Linked DNA regions of Mucilaginibacter paludis DSM 18603. The protein of the gene in region 1 interacts with the protein of each later gene in a pairwise test. Links are inferred from orthologs where the notes say so. Each region holds a gene or a part of one and is shown in the gene's direction. Other genes may lie near its edges. The genes, in order: MUCPA_RS14765 and rsfS.

The links.
Region 2: the proteins of MUCPA_RS14765 (region 1) and rsfS interact in binary tests that used the Escherichia coli proteins (3 or more experiments, as listed by UniProt). The link is inferred for Mucilaginibacter paludis DSM 18603 from one-to-one orthologs.

What each region holds. Positions count from the first base shown.
Region 1 is NZ_CM001403.1:3,495,143-3,498,246, forward strand. Bases 284-3,054 are described here. They hold MUCPA_RS14765 (ATP-binding protein), read left to right. Parts: upstream 284-1,016; coding sequence 1,017-2,093; downstream 2,094-3,054. Other genes in these bases: MUCPA_RS14760 (DUF5691 domain-containing protein), read left to right, coding at 284-1,006; MUCPA_RS14770 (DUF5682 family protein), read left to right, coding at 2,106-3,054. In the rest of the region: more of MUCPA_RS14760, read left to right, coding at 1-283; more of MUCPA_RS14770, read left to right, coding at 3,055-3,104.
Region 2 is NZ_CM001403.1:3,743,467-3,746,696, forward strand. What follows is about bases 156-3,052. They hold rsfS (ribosome silencing factor), read left to right. Parts: upstream 156-1,365; coding sequence 1,366-1,740; downstream 1,741-3,052. Other genes in these bases: MUCPA_RS15960 (biotin--[acetyl-CoA-carboxylase] ligase), read right to left, coding at 551-1,321; ftsH (ATP-dependent zinc metalloprotease FtsH), read left to right, coding at 1,862-3,052. In the rest of the region: MUCPA_RS39255 (hypothetical protein), read right to left, coding at 1-91; more of ftsH, read left to right, coding at 3,053-3,230. UniProt on the Escherichia coli protein: Functions as a ribosomal silencing factor. Interacts with ribosomal protein uL14 (rplN), blocking formation of intersubunit bridge B8.

The sequences.
Region 1 (3,104 bases):
TTATTTTACCGTTTTACCTGATGAAGAACTATGGCAAACCGGCCGGCCCGAAGATAGGGCAAAAGCCCTAACCAATACAAGGCGAGCCGCCCCTGACCGGGCAAGGGAATGGCTACAGCAAACCTGGCCGCAAGAGAATGCCGCCAGCAAGGCAGAACTGCTCAAGATATTAAAAATAAACAGCAGCGCTGCAGATCTGCCCTGGCTGGAAAGCTTACTTAACGAGAAAGCGCAGAAAGTAAAGGATGAGGTGATGGCTTTGCTCAAACAGATTCCCGGCTCATCCATTGTAAGGCAATACGAAGAGTTGCTGAGCCAATCCGTGATTCTGAAAAGGGAGAAAGCTTTATTGGGGATGATGACAAAAATTTCTATCCAATTAAAACTACCGGCCAAGGTAGATGAAAGCATCTTTAAATCGGGCATACAAAAGCTAACAGGTATAAAAAGTACCATGACTGATGAGGAATACATCATATACCAGTTGATTAGCGCTATTCCACCTGTTTTTTGGGAGCAACAATTCGAGATGGGCCCTGAGCAGGTAGTTCAACATTTTGCAAAGTATGCCCCATCCATGGTAGGAGCCTTGGGCATGGCAGTGTCTCTTTTTAAGGCTGAAAGCTGGATGCGGTACTTTTTGCAGCTCGATGGTTTTTATGTTGATTTTATCAACTATCTTGATCCGCCTGAACAAGAAAAATACCTGTTACGCTTAATGAATTCCGAGGCCAAAGATGCTATACACTACGCACTACTTTGTAACCAGGAGTGGGGTTTAACATTCACAGCTAAGGCAGTTCAGTATATGGCTAATTACCCATATCAATATAACCGGACATTTTTTAACCAGCATATCGGTTTAATACCGATAGCGATCATCAGTCAGGTTGAAAAGATTGAACCTACGGATGCCAATATCCGGCAGACCTGGGAAAAGAGCAAACATCATTTAATTAAATTACTCACCTTAAAGCAACAAACGCTTCGGGCCTTTAACGCGTAAAAACCTAAATATGTCACAGATACTACGTCAGCATGCAGAGCAATTATTTGCACACGAACTGGAAGAAATCAAAAAACAGGATCACGAAAAGCAACCCGCCAACTGGGTATTATCGCCGCAGGCCGTAGTTACCTACCTGATGGGCGGCAAACTTAAAAACGGCTTTGAGGTTTCGCCAAAATACATCGGCAACCGGCGCCTGATGGAAATAGCGGTAGCAACCCTCACCACTGATAGGGCCCTGCTGCTTTATGGTTTGCCGGGTACGGCTAAAAGCTGGGTGAGTGAGCACCTGGCGGCGGGTATCAGCGGAGACTCTACCCTCATTATCCAGGGAACCGCCGGCACCAGCGAAGAATCGGTACGTTATGGCTGGAATTATGCCCGCTTAATTGCGCAGGGCCCTACACCCGACGCCTTGGTGGAAACACCGGTAATGCGCGCCATGAAAGATGGCAAAATTGTGCGTTTGGAGGAGCTTACCCGCATTGGCGCGGATGTGCAGGATACGCTGATCACCATCCTGTCCGAAAAAACATTGCCCGTGCCCGAGCTCAACATCGAAGTGCAGGCTGTAAAAGGCTTTAACGTGATAGCCACCGCCAATAACCGTGACAAGGGTGTAAACGAACTTTCGAGCGCGCTAAAACGGCGTTTCAATACCGTGATTTTGCCCCTGCCCGATTCGATAGAAGAAGAAATTGATATTGTACGCCGCCGTGTGGAGAGCTTCGAAAAAGTAATGGAGCTGCCAGCCGAACCGCCCGCTTTGCAGGAGATCCGCCGGATTGTAACCATTTTCCGCGAGTTGCGCAGTGGTGTTACGCTGGATGGCAAAACCAAAATCAAGATCCCCACAGGTACTTTAAGTACAGCCGAAGCTATTTCGGTTGTGAACAGCGGACTCTCTATGGCGGCTTACTTTGGCGATGGGCGCCTTACCGCCGCCGACCTGGCAGCCAGCATCATTGGCTCGGTAGTTAAAGACCCGGTGCAGGATAAACTGGTATGGCAGGAGTATTTGGAAACCGTAGTGAAACCCCGGAGCGATTGGAGCGATATTTACCGCGCCTGCCGCGATTTATAATACCAACCCTACATGGCAGTAAATATTTTAGGCATCAGGCACCACGGGCCGGGCTCGGCAAAAAACGTGAAGGCTTTCCTGGAATCGGTAAAGCCCGATATTGTACTGGTGGAGGGCCCGCCGGAAGCCGATGCGATGTTACAGTGGGTTGGACACGCGGAACTGAAGCCGCCGGTTGCTTTGCTATGTTACCAACCCGATGATCCGCAACGATCCGTTTTTTATCCCTTTGCCGAGTTTTCCCCGGAGTGGCAAGCTATTCTGTATGCTCGCCGGCAAAACATCCACGTCCGCTTTATGGACTTGCCAGCTGGCAACCAGATGCTGATTGAAAAAGAGCAGCAGCAATTACAGCAGGATATCCAGCCCGACGAGGCGTATATTAACCAGGAGGCACAGCCTGTTGAACTATTACAGCTCAGCAAAAACCCCATCAGTTACCTCTCGGATGCAGCTGGCTTTGCCGACCAAGAGCAATGGTGGGAACATACTTTTGAATACCGTTTAAATAACGATGAAGTATTTGATGCCGTAGCCGAAGCCATGCAGGCCGTACGCGAAAGCATCCCTCAAAAAGATAAGAAGCTGGAGCAACTACGGGAGGCTTACATGCGCCGCACCATCCGGCAGGCCGAAAAAGAAATGTTCCATACCATCGCCGTAATCTGCGGCGCATGGCACGTACCCGCATTACAGGCCAAGGTATCGCAAAAAGAGGATAACGACCTGTTAAAAGGCTTGCCCAAAGTAAAAACAGAGTGTACCTGGATCCCCTGGACATTTAGTCGCCTCAGCTTTCAAAGTGGCTATGGGGCGGGTATTAATTCGCCTGGCTGGTATAGCCATGTTTGGCAATATCCCAACGATGATGGTACCCGCTGGATGGCCAGGGTGGCGCAAATATTCAGGAAGCAACAGATGGATACGTCCGTTGCCCACATCATCGAAGCGGTTAGGCTGGCCGGTTCATTAGCTTCGCTCCGGGGCTTGCCCAAGGTAGGTTTGGAAGAA
Region 2 (3,230 bases), 250 kb from region 1 along the record:
CGGCCTCTAAAAATTTAACATTGTTTACAGGTTCGTCATTCACGCTTTGGGGGCGGTAATCATACTTACCTTTTACTATTAACAAGCACATACTCGGGCTTTAAATTCGAGTTAAATTCAGATGCCTGGAACTCGCTCCATTTTGCGCCCAAAGTTGTAATTTTTTTACCAGTATATGAAGATATAAATTGTTCATTTTTTTAACGGCTCATTTTATCATCAAGGCATAACAAAGCAGCACCAAATTATTTTTTTAGAAGTTTTTAAATTGGGGCTCGCACTTGGGCAGGCTTGTAGGCACTGTGGGGTTCAGGTCGTGTATTCCGGTTTGCCGTACACTTTGCCTTTGCATCCCCTTATGCATTGGTTGCTTTAGATGAATTTTTTCAAAATGCCTAATATCATTTTCAACGTTTTTTAAAGCCTGGAAGCCGGGGTGGTGCTATTGCTTTCCAGGTAACGTTGGTGCTTCTATTGTAGAAAACGTAATAATTTTTCTACGGGCAGCTATTGTTCACGTTTGTGGGATAACTGTCATGTAAGTTAAAGGCTATTTATTTAAAAATTCTATTTCTTTAAAATCGTAATGCTTTAAAGTGCCATCTACACTTATACATAACTGCCCGTTGGCATCAACCGTTTTAATTGTACCGTCAAAACGGATTCCATTGGCTTTAAACGATTTTAGCTCATCAAGCCAGTATAACTTTTGCAGATAGTATGTTTTTAATTGTTCAAAGTTTTGTGCCCGCAAACTTAAATAGGCTGCTTCTATACTTCCACAGATTTCTGCTAATAAAGCTTTTAAATCATAGTCACGTTGTAAAATATGTCTAATGGAAGTAGCATTCGATACGTCTGGGTGAAAGCTATCCTGGTTAACGTTTAATCCAATACCTATTATAGCATTTTTTATCTGGCCGCCCTGAACCATGTTTTCAATTAAAACACCGCCCAGTTTATAATCGCCATAATAAATATCATTGGGCCATTTTATCCTGGCTGTAGGGCCCAAAACTTTTTCCAGAACTTTAATAATACCAACACTTACCGCTACGTTTAAATTGAACTGTTGATTGAGGGGTAAAAAAGAGGGCTTAAGTAATATACTAAAAGTTAGGTTTTTTCCGGGTTCGCTGTGCCAGCGGTTTTGTTGCTGCCCGCGACCGGCGTATTGGCTTTCTGCCATAATGACCGTACCTTCAGTTAATGGCGTGGAATTTGCCAATGCTTGTTTAAGGAAATTGTTAGTTGAATCAACTTCGGTTAAAGTGATCAAATTTTGTCCAACAAATAATCCTGAAAATGTGTTATTTTGCAAAGTCAAATTAATATTAATTAATAGTCCAAAACTAAATCTTTTTGATGGTAAAAAGTAAAGCAATTAACGAATCGTCCTACATTTCTGAACTGGCTGTACATGGAATACAGGAAAAAAAAGGTAATGAAATCATCAGGTTAGATCTTAGGAACATACACAGTTCGGTAGCCGATTATTTTGTGATATGCCATGCGGACTCTACCACACAGGTTAAAGCGATTGCAAATAGTGTTGAAGAAGAGATTTATAAAGCAACCAAGCAAGAACCCAGGCACAAAGAAGGATTGGAACATGCAGAATGGATACTGCTGGATTATTTTGATGTCGTAATCCACATCTTTAGAACAGATAAGCGCGAATATTATGGTGTGGAAGATTTGTGGGGAGATGCCGAGATTAAATATTATAAAAGCGCTTAACAAAATAACGGTTTCAGTATAAATAACATAACACATAACATGTGCTTCTATAGGTGAAACTATTGTGGCTTAAAAACAAATCGTGCCCACGATAGCTTCATTACAGTTAAAAACAACTCTAATGAAAGATAATAGATCTGATAAAAAACCCTCCATCCGGAGAAATCCCAATAAGAAAATTAGCCCTAAAACGCCAAAATTTAATATCATGTGGCTTTATGCCGTTGTTGTACTGGCTTTATTGGTAGTACCGGTTGTTTTAGGCGGAAGCGGTGGCAAGTTAATTAACTGGCAGCGCTTTGAAGGCAAAATGCTTAAACAGCACGATGTTGACCATTTAGTTGCCTACAAAAGCGGCGACCTTGTTTTTGCCGAAGTTTATATTAAAAAAGATAGTTTAAAGAAACCAGAATACAATGATTTGCAGGATAAAGGTACTTTTAACTTTTCCGGAGGAACTAACCCGCAGTACATATTTTCTGATGCTTCTTTCGAGAGTTTGAAGAAATCGGTAAATGATGCTGAAGCAGGCCTTCCCGATAATCAAAAAACTTCTATTTCGTTTGAACCGCACGAAAGTATCTGGTCCAGCTGGTTGGTACAAACCGTAATTATGGTAGTACTGTTTGCAGGTATGTGGGTATTCATTATGCGCCGTATGTCTGGCGGATCTGGCGGCGGGCCGGGCGGGCAAATCTTTAATATCGGTAAATCAAAAGCTACGCTGTTTGATAAGGAGGCGCAGGTATCGGTAACTTTTAACGATGTTGCCGGTTTAGAAGAAGCCAAATACGAGGTAATGGAGATTGTAGATTTCCTGAAGAACCCCAAAAAATATACTAACCTGGGTGGTAAGATACCTAAAGGTGCTTTATTGGTAGGCTCACCAGGTACTGGTAAAACTTTGTTGGCTAAAGCTGTTGCCGGCGAAGCACAGGTGCCTTTCTTCTCCTTATCTGGTTCAGACTTTGTGGAAATGTTTGTAGGGGTGGGTGCATCGCGTGTTCGTGATCTGTTCCGCCAAGCTAAGGATAAAGCGCCTTGTATCATTTTTATTGATGAGATTGATGCCATTGGCCGTGCCCGTGGTAAAAACAATATGGTTGGCGGTAACGATGAGCGCGAAAATACCCTGAACCAATTGCTGGTTGAAATGGATGGTTTTGGTACCGACTCTGGTATTATTATCCTTGCTGCTACTAACCGTCCGGATGTACTGGATTCGGCATTGCTTCGTCCCGGACGTTTTGACAGACAAATATCTATCGATAAACCAGATTTAATTGGTCGCGAACAAATATTTAAGGTGCATTTGGGTCCCGTGAAAACGTCGCCCGAAGTGGATGCCAAAAAGCTTTCTGCCCAAACCCCAGGTTTTGCCGGTGCCGAAATTGCTAATGTGTGCAACGAGGCCGCATTAATAGCTGCCCGTAAAGATAAGGAAGCTGTTGACATGCAGGATTTCCAGGATGCAATTGACCGTGTTATTG